Regions from separate parts of the Erwinia rhapontici genome, predicted to be linked through region 3. Evidence: predicted binding sites of a transcription regulator. Region 3 holds the regulator's gene; each other region holds the start of a gene.
The links. Region 3 encodes CRP, which controls carbon source genes, mostly activating them, when cyclic AMP is high. Its sites were predicted from a motif close to ATGTGANNNNNNTCACAT; they were not measured.

Region 1 (3,481 bases), 730 kb from region 3:
TTCTGAGCACTGCCCGGGATGTAAAATGACAAGTAAACTCATCAGCGAATCATTTAGACGTCCAGATGTTTACACCGCTATATTGTGCAGGTACTGTATCAACCACAAGCGCAAAATATTCACTGTCGATGTGAAGGACTCTCATGATCGAACTTAAACACCTGCGGACGCTGCAAGCGTTGCGAACGACAGGTTCACTGGCGGCGGCGGCGGCCCAGCTTCATCAAACGCAGTCAGCGTTATCTCATCAGTTCAGCGACCTGGAGCAACGTCTGGGGTTCCGGCTGTTTGTACGTAAAAGCCAGCCGCTGCGTTTCACGCCACAGGGAGAAATTTTGCTGCAACTGGCGGAACAGGTGCTGCCGCAAATCCAGCAGGCATTGCAGGCCTGCCATGAACCGCACCAGACCACATTGCGCATCGCTATTGAATGCCACAGTTGTATTCAGTGGCTGACCCCGGCGCTGAACAATTTCCGCAAGAGCTGGCCGCAGGTGGTGATGGATTTCAAATCGGGGATGACATTTGACCCGCAGCCCGCCCTGCAACAGGGAGAGCTGGATGTGGTACTGACCTCCGATATTCTGCCGCGCAGTGGGCTGTTTTATTCACCTATGTTTGATTTCGAAGTCCGCCTGGTGCTGGCACCGGATCATCCCCTGGCGCAAAAGGCGCATATTTCACCGGAAGACCTGGCCAGTGAGGTGCTGATGATTTATCCGGTTCAGCGCCAACGCCTGGATATCTGGCGTCATTTCTTACAGCCGGCCGATGTCAGCCCAACGTTGAAAAGCGTAGACAACACGCTACTGCTGATTCAGATGGTGTCTGCACAGATGGGGATTGCTGCGCTGCCACACTGGGTAGTGGAGAGTTTTGAGCATCAGGGACTGGTGGTAACGAAAACGCTGGGAGAGGGCCTTTGGAGCCGCCTGTATGCGGCAGTGCGCGACGGTGAACAGCGTCAGCCTGTGATCGAAGCCTTTATTCGTTCCGCCCGCCAGCACGCCTGCGATCATCTGCCTCGGGTTCGTGATGCATCCCGTCCTGGCGTGCCACATCCTTCCATCAGCCATCCTTAGCATGCACGGCAGCCAGTCGACTACTGGCGTTACACGCTGACCCGCGCTCGTGACTCAGGGCAGCGCACGCCGCTAACGCAGATGCACCCTGAGGGACGACGAGTTATACTGCACTCACTGCAATTGTTTCACTACAGAGAGTCCCTATGACCAATAACGATGTCCTGCGCAGCGTGCGTTACATGCTGAATTTAAGCGATGCTAAAGTTGTGAGCATTCTGGCGCTGGCAGAGAGCGAAGTAACAGAAGCCGAAGTGCACAGCTTCCTGAAAAAAGAGGATGAAGCCGGCTATCGCCCCTGCCCTGATGTCATCATGGGTTACTTTCTGAATGGTTTGATTTTTGAACGCCGTGGCAAAAGTGAAGACGCACCTGCGCCTTCTATCGAACGCAAGATGACCAATAACATCCTGATGAAGAAGCTGCGTGTTGCCTTCGACCTGAAAACCACCGACATTCTGGAACTACTGAAAAGTGCCGATTTTGCGGTAGGACAGTCAGAAATTGGGGCGATCTTCCGTAAACCTGGGCATAAAAATTACCGCGAATGCGGCGATCAAATTCTGCGTAACTTCCTCAAAGGCCTGACGATGAAAATCCGTCCGGTGAAGAAAGCCTAAGCGATTGACTGACTGATTAACGCCATCTGCTGGCGTTAATCTTTGTTCTTCTGCCAGATTAAAACCTTCCTTTTAGAACAAAATCACTCACCAAACGAAACCCACAGCCTTTATCTGGGTTTGCATATGTGACTATCCTCACACTTTATAGTTTCATTATGAAAATAAAACACCGATTTGTGATGTAGATATAGCCATCTCGTCATAAAACTGTAACATTTGCGCCATTCTTCACAGTCAGTTGTTCTGATTACGACTACGCTATGCGCGAAATGGAACATTTATTCCTGTTTTAACAGGATCCTGTTCCTCTACTCTGCGCATTCGAAGCCGGATGTCAGTCTTTCGAGCCATGGGAGGCCAAAATGTTACGTTTTTTCAAACCTGCTGCACATCAGCCCCGCGTTGATGACAGCCGCGTTGACCCGTTATACCGCAAGCTACGCTGGCAGATCTTTCTGGGGATATTCTTCGGTTATGCTGCCTACTACCTGGTGCGTAAGAACTTTGCCCTCGCGATGCCCTACCTGGTTGAACAGGGTTTCTCACGTGGTGACCTCGGCTTTGCGCTCTCCGGCATCTCTATCGCCTACGGTTTCTCAAAATTCATTATGGGGTCGGTCTCTGACCGCTCCAACCCGCGCGTCTTCTTACCTGCTGGCCTGATACTTGCCGCGGCAGTCATGTTGTTTATGGGCTTTGTCCCCTGGGCAACGTCCAGCATCATGGTGATGTTTGTACTGCTGTTCCTGTGTGGATGGTTCCAGGGGATGGGCTGGCCGCCGTGCGGTCGTACAATGGTGCACTGGTGGTCACAGAAAGAGCGCGGCGGCATTGTTTCCGTCTGGAACTGTGCGCATAACGTCGGTGGTGGTATCCCTCCACTGCTGTTCCTGCTCGGTATGGCCTGGTTTAACGACTGGAAAGCGGCGCTGTATATGCCTGCTTTTGGTGCCATTGTTATCGCCATCATTGCTTTTGCGCTGATGCGTGATACCCCGCAGTCTTGCGGCCTGCCGCCGATTGAGGAGTACAAAAACGACTATCCACCGAACTATGATGAGAAACATGAAGATGAGCTAACGGCTAAGCAGATCTTTATGCAGTACATCCTGCCGAACAAACTGCTGTGGTATATCGCGCTGGCTAACGTGTTTGTTTACCTGCTGCGTTACGGCATCCTCGACTGGTCACCGACCTACCTGAAAGAAGTGAAACACTTCACGCTGGATAAATCATCGTGGGCTTACTTCTTCTACGAGTACGCCGGTATCCCGGGTACGCTGCTGTGCGGCTGGATGTCGGATAAAGTCTTTAAAGGTAACCGTGGTGCAACAGGCGTGTTCTTTATGGTGTTGGTGACCATTGCCACCGTTGTGTACTGGATGAACCCGGCCGGTAATCCTGGTGTGGATATGGCCTGTATGATGATTATTGGCTTCCTGATTTATGGCCCGGTGATGCTGATTGGTCTGCATGCCCTGGAGCTGGCACCGAAGAAAGCGGCGGGTACCGCAGCAGGCTTTACCGGTCTGTTTGGCTACCTCGGTGGGTCCGTTGCCGCCAGTGCTATCGTCGGCTATACCGTTGATTACTTCGGCTGGGATGGCGGCTTTATCATTATGATCGGCGGCTGTGTGCTGGCGGTGATCCTGCTGACGATGACGATGTTCAGCGAGAAGAAACACAAACAGGGCCTGAACTCACTCTGATTGAAGGGAACATTATGTTGAAAAACGTTATCGCTACCTTACTTCTCACCACCTCTCTCGCGGCGAC
Region 2 (3,481 bases), 1.4 Mb from region 3:
CATCGCCGTTCGCTTTCATTTTCTCATCATCACCTGTATGCATGTAAATCAAACGGTTTTGCCGGGCGGCATCCAGCTGGTTGCCAATATCATTGGTCAGCGTTGTTTTTATTGAGTTATGTTCTATCGTTTTTAACGCGTAAATACCGTAACCTGATATACCGATAATAATGCAGATTAAAAGAATAAATCCTGAAAAAAGTTTCTTACCTATTGAAAAGTCGTTAAATTTTAAAATAATCATATTAAGTCCTTTATTAAACATAATTAGTGTTATTGAAATAATTCTGCTTCCGGAGGTAAAACACGTGCCTGCAGGATTTTATCGGCAGTGAGAGCGGTTTCATTAAAAATGACTTTTATTGGGCAGTGATGGGATTTAGTGTGTTGATTTTAAAGTTTTTTTAATGTTAATAAGGGGGCTGATTATAAGATTGATGCGCGTTATTTCTGATGAAATAACGCGTTTTCTGATGTTTTGCTGGCAGACAGGGTACTTTTGTCAGTGGAATTAACTTTATGTAAATGGAGTTTTACATTTTTTTACATTTATATTGCAAGGTATCAGCGTTCTTTCTCGCAAACAGGCTGTTTATTTCTTAGCGTTTGCGGCTATCAGGAATAATCAAATCCCCGCGTAGCACGCATGCACCCAGCATGTCGCGGGTTTTCTCTGTCAGCCAGCTGACGATACGTGCTGCCATCGCATCCATGGAGTATTCAATCGAAGGAATGGACGGAATGCCCGGCAGATCCAGCGAACCGGCAAGGCTGAAGATCATAATGTCACCCGGTACGGTTTTATTAAACGCCTGCAGCTGGCCGATCACCCGCTGTGCTTCCTGCTCGTCAGCCACCAGCAGGGCGTTGAAATTAACGGTAGTGGCGTTATTCAGCAGCACCTGTACCGCAACGGACGAGGTGGTGGAATCCATAAACACCAGATTGCGGTTAAACGGCAAAAAGTTGTTTTCCAGCGCCAGCTTATAGCCCAGCAGCACCTGATCGGTATGACCGCTGGCCTCCGGATGGATCAGGGCAATCTGACGGCGGCCCTGGCTGATCAGATAATTACAGGCGGTCTCTGCGGCAAACGCATGGTCAAACTGGATGCTGTTTGGCGTGTCGGCAGCGACACAGTCAATCAGGATGACGTTGTCATCCGTAATATTCAGCGGGAAACGTGCGCCGATAATCAATACATCATCACAGAGGCCGCAGGAGAGTTCATCCAGCGCATTCATCACGCCCGTTTTGCTGTTGGCGAAACGCAGCAGCAGATGCTTTTGATGCTGGCTGAGGTGTTTTTCCAGTGCATAGAGATAACCGGTGGTCTGGTTAATATTCTCCTGTGCGCAGATCACGCCAATGCAGCCCGTCGACTGCGACAGTAGTGACTGCGCGATAACATTTGGCCGGTAGCTGAGTTCTTCGGCTGCTTTCAGCACCGCAAGGCGACTGGCTTCTTTCACTCCGCGCGATCCGCTCAACACCCGTGATACTGTGGCTTTAGACACCCCAGCTAAACGCGATACATCGTTGATTGTTGACATTTTTCTCCCCTGACACCCGGTAACAGCCTGCAAAAAATACCGCAAGAATGGCGCAAAATATCGCCACTGCCAGTATAGCGGCTTTGCATTTTCATGGAAACCGATTTTCCATATCACCTCAAAACTGTCCATATCGACCGCATTTTTGTGATGGGAATCCAGGAAAAAACCCTTTAACACCTGCGTTTATGATGAGTATCACATTTTTGTTTTCCTTAAATGGAAAACGGTTTCCGTATGGTGTCCAATCGTTTCCACATTTACGTTCTATTACATTTCGAGGATAACGGATTATGGTCAGGATTATGCTGTGCTGCTCTGCCGGGATGTCCACCAGTATGCTGGTGAGAAAAATGGTGGAGGCCGCCAATGAAAGAGGGCTGGAGGTGGACATTGAGGCGTATGGCGTCGCAGAGTTCGATACCCAGTTTCCCCGTTATCAGGTGGTGCTGCTGGGGCCACAGGTTAAATATATGCTGAAAACACTGTCAGAAAAGGCTGCCACGCAGGGTATTCCGGTTCAACCCATCGATCCGATGGATTACGGCATGCAGCGCGGTGACAAGATGCTGGACTTCGCGCTGTCGTTGATTAACGCAGCAAACTAAAGGGTGTTCATATGAGTTCGCTATATCAGTCAATGATTGCCGTTATCGAGCAATCCATCACCCCGCTGGCGGGGCGTCTGGGTCAGCAAAAATACGTTATCGCCATCCGCGATGGCTTCACTGCCGCGCTGCCGTTTATGATCATCGGCTCGTTTATGCTGGTGTTTATCTTCCCGCCCTTTTCGGCGGATACCACCAACAGCTTTGCGCGTGGCTGGCTGGATTTTTCACTGACCTACCGTGAACAGCTGATGCTGCCGTTTAACCTGAGCATGGGGGTGATGACCTTCTTCATCTCTGTCGGGATTGGTGCCAGCCTTGGGCGGCAGTTTAATCTTGACCCGGTGATGTCCGGTCTGCTGGCGTTTATGGCATTTCTGCTGGTGGCGGCCCCTTATGCGGATGGTCATATCTCCACGCAGTATCTCTCCGGGCAGGGTATTTTCACCGCGTTGATCACCGCGATCTACTCGACGCGCGTCTATGCCTGGCTGAAGCAGAACAACATTACCATTCGCCTGCCAAAAGAAGTACCCACCGGGGTGGCGCGCTCCTTTGAAATCCTGATCCCGGTGGTGGTGGTGATGGGCACGCTGCATCCGCTGAATCTGTTTATTGAAGCGCAAACCGGCATGATTATGCCGCAGGCGATTATGCACCTGCTGGAGCCGCTGGTGTCGGCATCGGATTCACTGCCTGCGATCCTGCTGTCGGTGCTGCTGTGCCAGATTTTCTGGTTCGCCGGTATCCACGGTGCCCTGATTGTGACCGGGATTATGAACCCGTTCTGGATGGCGAACCTGTCGGCCAACCAGGCTGCGCTGGCCGCCGGAGCGGCGTTACCGCATATCTATTTACAGGGCTTCTGGGATCACTACCTGCTGATCGGCGGTGTGGGTTCAACACTGCCTCTGGCTTTCCTGCTGTTGCGCAGCCGCGTGGCTCATCTGCGTACCATCGGCAAAATGGGCGTGGTGCCCAGCTTCTTCAATATCAATGAACCTATCCTGTTCGGTGCACCGATCATTATGAATCCGATGCTGTTCATCCCGTTTATCTGCGTGCCGATGATCAACGCCTGCCTGGCGTATGGTGCGACCAAACTGGGCTGGCTGGCCCAGGTGGTATCGCTGACGCCGTGGACCACACCCGCGCCGATCGGGGCTTCCTGGGCAGCTAACTGGGCGTTCAGTCCGGTAGTGATGTGTCTGATTTGTATGGTGATGTCGGCCCTGATGTACCTGCCATTCCTGCGCGCCTATGAGCGCTCGTTAATGAAAACCGAAGAGCAGAAAGCCCAGGCCAGCGCACCGTTAAGCG
Region 3 (3,481 bases):
CTGGCGGCACTTCTTCCGCATGCTGGAAAATAAAGCGCACTTTGCCGGCAAGCTTACTCTGCTGCTGGCACAACACCCATGCCGCCCCCATCAGCATTGCCGTATGCGCATCATGCCCGCAGGCATGCATCACACCGCGATTGCGCGAAGTGAAAGGTTCACTGTTCAACTCCTCAATAGGCAGCGCATCCATATCGGCCCTCAGGGCAATGCAGTCACCACTACGCGGCCCCTCAAGTTCAGCCAGTACGCTATTTGGCGTCGGGCGACTAAGTGTTAATGGGCCAAACTTTGCCAGTTCAGCGGCAACATAGTCTGCGGTGCCATGCTCGTGGAAAGAGAGTTCGGCATTCGCGTGAATATGCCGCCGCCATTGCAGCACCTTTGGTGTGACATCCTGAATCAGCGTCTCGATAGTCATCATGACTCCTGGTTAATTAAATCTGACAACGGCAGACCAGGCAGCAACAGAGAATCATGGGCAAACGCCGGACATTCAGCTGTTGTTTCGCCAGCCTGCAGCAAATTAAGAAAGGAATGTAGAACGAGGGAAATATACCGCTGATGTTATTCGCCTGCCGTGGCGTGAAATGCGGGTAGAGAGAGGAATAGCAGGATGTGTACGCTACGTTCTGTCAGCTGTGGGTAACGACAACGAACATCGTTACCCATAAGAAACCAGCTTCAGGTCAGATCTGTCACTTCATAGCTGTGCGTCATTTTCACCGCGCTCCCCAGCATAATCGCCACCGAGCAGTATTTCTCCGCAGAGAGGTCGACCGCACGTGAAACGGCTTTATCCGTTAACGCCTTGCCGCTGACAATAAAGTGCAGGTTAATATGGGTGAAAATACGCGGTGCCTCTTCACGACGTTCCGAGGTCAATTTAACTTCACAGTCGGCGACATCGTGACGGCCTTTCTGCAGTATAGACACCACATCAATCGCACTGCATCCCCCGGCAGCCATCAGCACCATCTCCATCGGGCTGGGTGCTTTATCCCCCGCGGTGCCATCCATCAAAATCTGATGGCCGGATGAGGATTCTCCCAAAAACGTCATCCCTTCAACCCACTTAACTCGTGCTTGCATCACAAAATCCTCTCATTGATTCAGTTACCGCAGAGTACGCTGCACTCACAAAAACGGCAACGTTGCCTTTTTCGAACTATGCTGAAGCGAGACAACAGAAGACAGTCTTGTAAAGCTGTGCTACAAACGAAGCTGCAATATTTTACTGGCATAACAATGCACGGTAAAAACGGGACGACAGCACGAGCCATGCTCTTAACAGAGGCCCGTATAATTTCCCTATGGGAACGCTTGAATATTTCAACGCCTGGCAGGGATACATCCCCTGATACCCAAAAATATTTCGCGCTTCAGGCCAGCGGCAACGCATCTGCAGCACGCCGAATACAGGGTATATTTAGGCACGATTACAACAGAGGATAACAGCGAATGGTTCTCGGCAAACCGCAAACAGACCCTACACTCGAATGGTTCCTGTCACATTGCCATATTCACAAATATCCATCCAAAAGCACTCTGATTCATCAGGGTGAGAAGGCGGAAACCCTCTATTACATCGTTAAAGGATCAGTAGCGGTGTTAATCAAGGATGAAGAAGGCAAAGAGATGATCCTCTCCTACCTCAATCAGGGCGACTTCATTGGCGAGCTGGGCCTCTTTGAAGAAGGTCAGGAGCGCAGTGCATGGGTACGTGCGAAAACAGCCTGTGAAGTGGCTGAAATTTCCTACAAAAAATTCCGTCAGTTGATTCAGGTGAATCCTGACATCCTGATGCGCCTGTCTTCACAGATGGCGCGTCGCCTGCAAGTCACATCAGAGAAAGTGGGTAATTTAGCTTTCCTTGATGTGACCGGACGCATTGCCCAAACGTTGTTGAATCTGGCGAAACAACCGGATGCCATGACGCACCCGGATGGGATGCAGATCAAAATCACCCGTCAGGAGATCGGCCAGATCGTCGGCTGCTCCCGCGAAACGGTGGGTCGTATTCTAAAAATGCTGGAAGATCAAAACCTGATCTCAGCACATGGTAAAACCATTGTTGTTTACGGAACACGTTAACCGGCTCTGAACCCACGGCGCGACGCCCAGTCGCGCCGTTTTTATTTGGTGTGGCTCATGTGGCGGAGAATTATCTATCACCCCGAAGTTAACTACGCACTCAGGCAAACACTGGTGCTGTGTTTACCCGTGGCGATCGGCTGGATGCTCGGCAACCTGCAAAACGGCCTGCTGTTCTCATTAGTCCCCGCCTGTTGTAACAATGCCGGTCTTGATACTCCACACAAACGCTTCTTCAAACGTCTGATCGTAGGCGGTTGCCTGTTTGCTTTCAGTAGCTTTTTGATTCAGTACGCCGGGGCAGAAGAGGTGCCACTGCCCGTGATCCTGCTGGTCATGTCACTGCTGCTTGGTGTCACCGGTGAAATCAGTCCGCTGCACGGTCGTCTGCTACCGGCATCGCTGATTGCCGCCATTTTCACCCTCAGTCTGGCCGGACGCATGCCCATGTGGCAGCCGCCGCTATTGTTCATTCTCGGTACCGTCTGGTATGGCGCGTTTAACTGGTTCTGGTTCTGGCTGTGGAAAGAGCAGCCGATGCGCGAAACCCTCAGTCTGCTCTATCATGAACTGGCTGATTACTGCGAAGCGAAATACAGTCTGCTAACCCAGTTGACCGATCCCCAAACCGCCCTGCCTCCCCTGTTGGTCCGCCAACAGAAAGCCGTCGATCTGATTAACACCTGTTACCAGCAAATGCATATGCTGGCCGCCAATCGCGACCATTATCAGCGACTGACGCGCGCATTTCAGGTCGCCCTCGATCTACAGGAACATATCGCCGTCAGCCTGCATCAGCCCGAGGAAGTACAGAAGCTGGTAGAGCAGAGCCACGCCGAGGCGGTGATCCGCTGGAATGCGCAGACCATTGCCACACGCCTGCGGGTACTGGCTGACGATATCCTCTATCACCGCTTCCCTGAACGTTTCACGATGGAAAAACCGCTTCAGGCACTGGAAAAAATATCCCGTCAGCACCCCGATAATCCGGTTGGCAACTTTTGCTATTATCACTTCAGCCGTATCGCCCGCGTGCTACGCACCCAGCACCCGTTGTACCGTCGCGACCTGATGGCGGACCGCCAGCGCCGCCTGCCGCTGTTTCCTGCGTTGAAGAGTTATCTGTCGCTGAAATCCTCTGCCCTGCGCACCGCCGCACGCTATGCAGTCATGCTGACCTTCGCCAGTTCACTGGCCCTGTTCTTCAATCTGCCGAAGCCTTACTGGATACTGATGACGGTGATGTTTGTCAGCCTCAACGGTTACAGCGCTACTCGGGTACGTATCCAGCACAGGGCGCTGGGAACGCTGGCCGGGTTGGCCATTGCCGCTGCCACGCTCGGTTTACATGCCCCGGAATCCTGGGTGCTGCTGGTGATGCTACTGA
Region 4 (3,481 bases), 2.0 Mb from region 3:
AATTTGCCCGGCAAAGGCCTCCTTCAGCGTGTTCATCTTCTCATCAGGCACATCGATAGTGATCACGCCGACGTTATCCAGGCGCATGCTGAGCGTAAAAGCCGTTTTCTGTTCCATTATTCCGCCTCCAAAACCATTGCGGCACCCAAACCCCCGGCGGCGCAGGCGGTCACCAGCCCCAGCCCGCCACCGCGCCGACGCAGCTCATTTAGCGTCTGCGTGATCATCCGTGCCCCGGTCGCGGCGAACGGATGACCATAAGCGATAGAGCCACCCAGCACGTTGAACTGCTCCTGATTCACCTCGCCCAGCGCATGGGGACGGTTCAGCACCTCGCGGGCAAAACGTTCATCCGCAAACATCTTCAGGTTAGCCAGCGTCTGCGCCGCAAACGCTTCATGCATATCAATCAGAGAAAGGTCGGCCAGCGTGATCCCCGCACGATCCAGCGCCAGCGGTGAAGCATAGGAAGGCCCCAGCAGCATATCCTGGCGCACATCAATGGCGGTAAACGCATAGCTGCGCAGGTAGCCCAGCGGCACCATGCCCAGCGCGCGCGCGCGGGACTCGGTCATCAGAACCACCGCAGCAGCCCCGTCGGTGAGTGGCGTGCTGTTTGCTGCCGTGACCGTACCGTGTTTTCGGTCAAATGCCGGGCGCAGGCGGGCATAGTCTTCAGGACGGGATTCGCTGCGCACATTGTTATCCTGCTGAACGGGCTGCTTCCACGGGGGAGCATAAGCCGTCATCACCTCGTCATTTAACAGCCCCTGTTGCCAGGCACGCGCCGCATGAAGATGGGAGCGGTGCGCCAGTGCATCCTGCTGCTCGCGGGTAATGCCATGATCTTTCGCCATCTGTTCGGCGGTATCGCCCATGCGCAGCCCGGTGGAATATTCGGCCACCGCCGGAGGCACCGGCAGTAAATCGCGCGGACGCAGCTGGCTAAGGAGTGTAAGTTTTTGCGGCAACGTACGCGCTTTGCTGAGGTCGACCAGCACCCGCGCCAGCGTTTTACTGACGCCAATCGGCAGCACTGAGGAAGAGTCCGCGCCACCGGCAATACCGGCCTGAATCGTCCCTGCCAGCAGGCTCTCGGCCACATTCGCCACCGCCTGAAAGCTGGTGGCGCAGGCGCGGCTGACGCTGTAGGCATCGGTATGCACACTCAGGCCGCTGGCCAACACAATTTCACGGGCAATATTGGGGGCTTCCGGCATCTGCACCACCTGGCCGAACACCAGCTGTTCAATGGCGTCAGCGGGGATCTCGCTGCGCGCCAGCAGTTCACTGATCACCATGCGCCCCAGTTCCAGCGCCGGAATACCGTGAAACGCGGTGGCCTGGCGGACAAATGGCGTACGCAATCCGTGGGTGATTGCGATACGGTCACCCTGACGTGTCAGCAAAGGTATAGCTTTACTCATTATTCTCACCTTTCTGCTCCCTGTTGCGTCGTGTTGCCGGTGCATGGGCGGCAATACGCGAGGTCGGGAGCATATCTTAGATAGACGGCATCATTGCCAAGAGGTCTGACCTGATCAGTGTTAACCAGATTAATGACGGGCGCTACGGCAGAAGGGAAAAAATGCGAGAACACACACGATTCTGGTGGAGGGCGGGCACCCTCCACCGGGAGATTAGCGCAGGCCCAGCTGGAAAATCATCGTTTCCGCCTGGCAGCTAAAAGTAAACTCACAGTCCAGCGTGACACCGGCCGGGGTTTCGCTGAAGCGGCTTTCGATCAGGCAAGGTTCTGACTCAACGGCACGCGCTTTATCCGTCAGCGTACGCAGCATCGCTTCAGCCTGTTCACGACGTTCAAATTCCTGGCTGTAGCTGGCGGTACAGTCCGTGTTATCCATTACTGTCCCAACATCGACACAGCAACACGCAGCGGTTTCACTGGCGTTACAGCGGTTAATAGCTTCAGTCATACATCCTCCGGCATACCACCCGGTATCTGGCGGCAGGTTAATTTAGATAAGTATAAGTCTACGCCTGCGCCTGTTTTCGCTCCAGCCATCCGGGGAAAAGAGCGCGTTAAGTGATGAAAATCACACTATTATTTGATCCGAAACAATTCACACTAAATCATCAAAAAATTGATTGTAAGGTTTTTGCAAGCCAGATCGCTTTTTCAGCATCATTTTAGAAATATTTGAAAAACAATATTGCAACATAGACACAGGTCGGACCTATACTTGGCCCACTGGTCTGATTTGTTGGTTGTCTGTCAGTCCCTAGAATCCGCGATCCCTTGTTACGTTACGTAACAGAGCTTAAATAAAAATCAGATAATGAGGTTGTGGTTATGAACCATAAAAACCTGTTTGCTAAGTCTGCACTCGCAGCAGCAGTGGCGCTTGTTTCTTCAAATGCTTTATCGGCTGGCTTTCAACTGAACGAATTTTCCACCATTGGTCTTGGCCGCGCTTATTCCGGCGAAGGCGCAATGGGTGATACCGCAGCATCGGCCAGTCGTAACCCGGCCACAATGGCATTAATGGATCGCCCTATGTTTTCCATTGGCGCGGTATTTATCGATCCCGATGTGAATATTCAGGGACAGTCTGGTGCAGGTAATAGTCTGAATGCCGATAATATTGCACCGACGCAGTGGGTACCAAATATTCACTACGTCCAGCCGCTGAACGATCAGTGGTGGATTGGCGCCTCAGCAACCAGTAATTATGGTCTCGCCACCGAGTTTAACGATGGATATGCCGGTGGTCCTTTTGCGGGCACCACCGATCTGTTAACCATGAACCTTAACCTCAGCACCGCCTATCGTCTTAACCAGCACTTCAGCATGGGTGTCGGCGTCAATGCCGTTTATGCGAAAGCGAAAATCGAACGTAATATTGGTGAGCTGGGCGCTTTCCTGCCCGCCGCAGGTTTACCTGCCGCACCGGCTGATACCCAGATTGCTCATCTGAAAGGCGATGAATGGGGTTACGGCTGGAACGCCGGTATTCTTTATGAAGTGGATGATAAGAACCGCTTTGGCCTGAGCTACCGTTCAGAAGTGAAAATCGACTTTGACGGTGACTACAGCAGTGATATTCCGGTGGCCTACAACCCGATCGGCGGTCAATTTGGTCTGCCGTCCGGTACTGGTGGTAATACGGTTTCAGGCTCCCTGTCACTGCACCTGCCTGAAATGTGGGAAGTCTCCGGATACCACAAAGTTGCACCACAGTGGGCCGTTCACTACAGCCTGGCGTATACCAGCTGGAGCCAGTTCCAGGAGCTGAGAGCGACCGGCAGCAATGGTCAGGACCTGTTCGTTAAAGATGAAAGCTTCCACGATGCCTACCGCATCGCGCTGGGTACCAGTTACTTCTACGATGATAACTGGACCTTCCGCACCGGTATTGCCTTCGATGACAGCCCGGTTCCTTCGGATAAACGTTCCATCTCTATTCCTGACCAGGACCGTTTATGGCTGAGCGCGGGTACCTCTTACGCCTTTAATAAA

Region 1: a site for CRP is predicted at 1,829-1,846, ahead of glpT (glycerol-3-phosphate transporter). Genes of this name have one in related genera too.
Region 2: a site for CRP is predicted at 1,740-1,757, ahead of LJN55_RS08945 (PTS sugar transporter subunit IIB). Genes of this name have one in related genera too.
Region 4: a site for CRP is predicted at 2,046-2,063, ahead of LJN55_RS16420 (YfcZ/YiiS family protein). Genes of this name have one in related genera too.

What each region holds. Positions count from the first base shown of each region.
Region 1 covers NZ_CP085627.1:4,764,377-4,767,857, forward strand. Annotated here, with positions in the region: gene metR (HTH-type transcriptional regulator MetR) at 144-1,082, shown strand; gene LJN55_RS21935 (YehS family protein) at 1,229-1,702, shown strand; gene glpT (glycerol-3-phosphate transporter) at 2,068-3,414, shown strand; gene glpQ (glycerophosphodiester phosphodiesterase) at 3,429-3,481, shown strand, end outside.
Region 2 covers NZ_CP085627.1:1,866,250-1,869,730, forward strand. Annotated here, with positions in the region: gene LJN55_RS08935 (methyl-accepting chemotaxis protein) at 1-244, opposite strand, end outside; gene LJN55_RS08940 (LacI family DNA-binding transcriptional regulator) at 600-1,553, opposite strand; gene LJN55_RS08945 (PTS sugar transporter subunit IIB) at 1,847-2,161, shown strand; gene LJN55_RS08950 (PTS sugar transporter subunit IIC) at 2,173-3,481, shown strand, end outside.
Region 3 covers NZ_CP085627.1:440,759-444,239, reverse strand. Annotated here, with positions in the region: gene LJN55_RS01885 (amidohydrolase) at 1-424, opposite strand, end outside; gene LJN55_RS01880 (OsmC family protein) at 685-1,092, opposite strand; gene crp (cAMP-activated global transcriptional regulator CRP) at 1,462-2,094, shown strand; gene LJN55_RS01870 (YccS/YhfK family putative transporter) at 2,152-3,481, shown strand, end outside.
Region 4 covers NZ_CP085627.1:3,547,433-3,550,913, forward strand. Annotated here, with positions in the region: gene fadJ (fatty acid oxidation complex subunit alpha FadJ) at 1-117, opposite strand, end outside; gene fadI (acetyl-CoA C-acyltransferase FadI) at 117-1,427, opposite strand; gene LJN55_RS16420 (YfcZ/YiiS family protein) at 1,641-1,937, opposite strand; gene fadL (long-chain fatty acid transporter FadL) at 2,315-3,481, shown strand, end outside.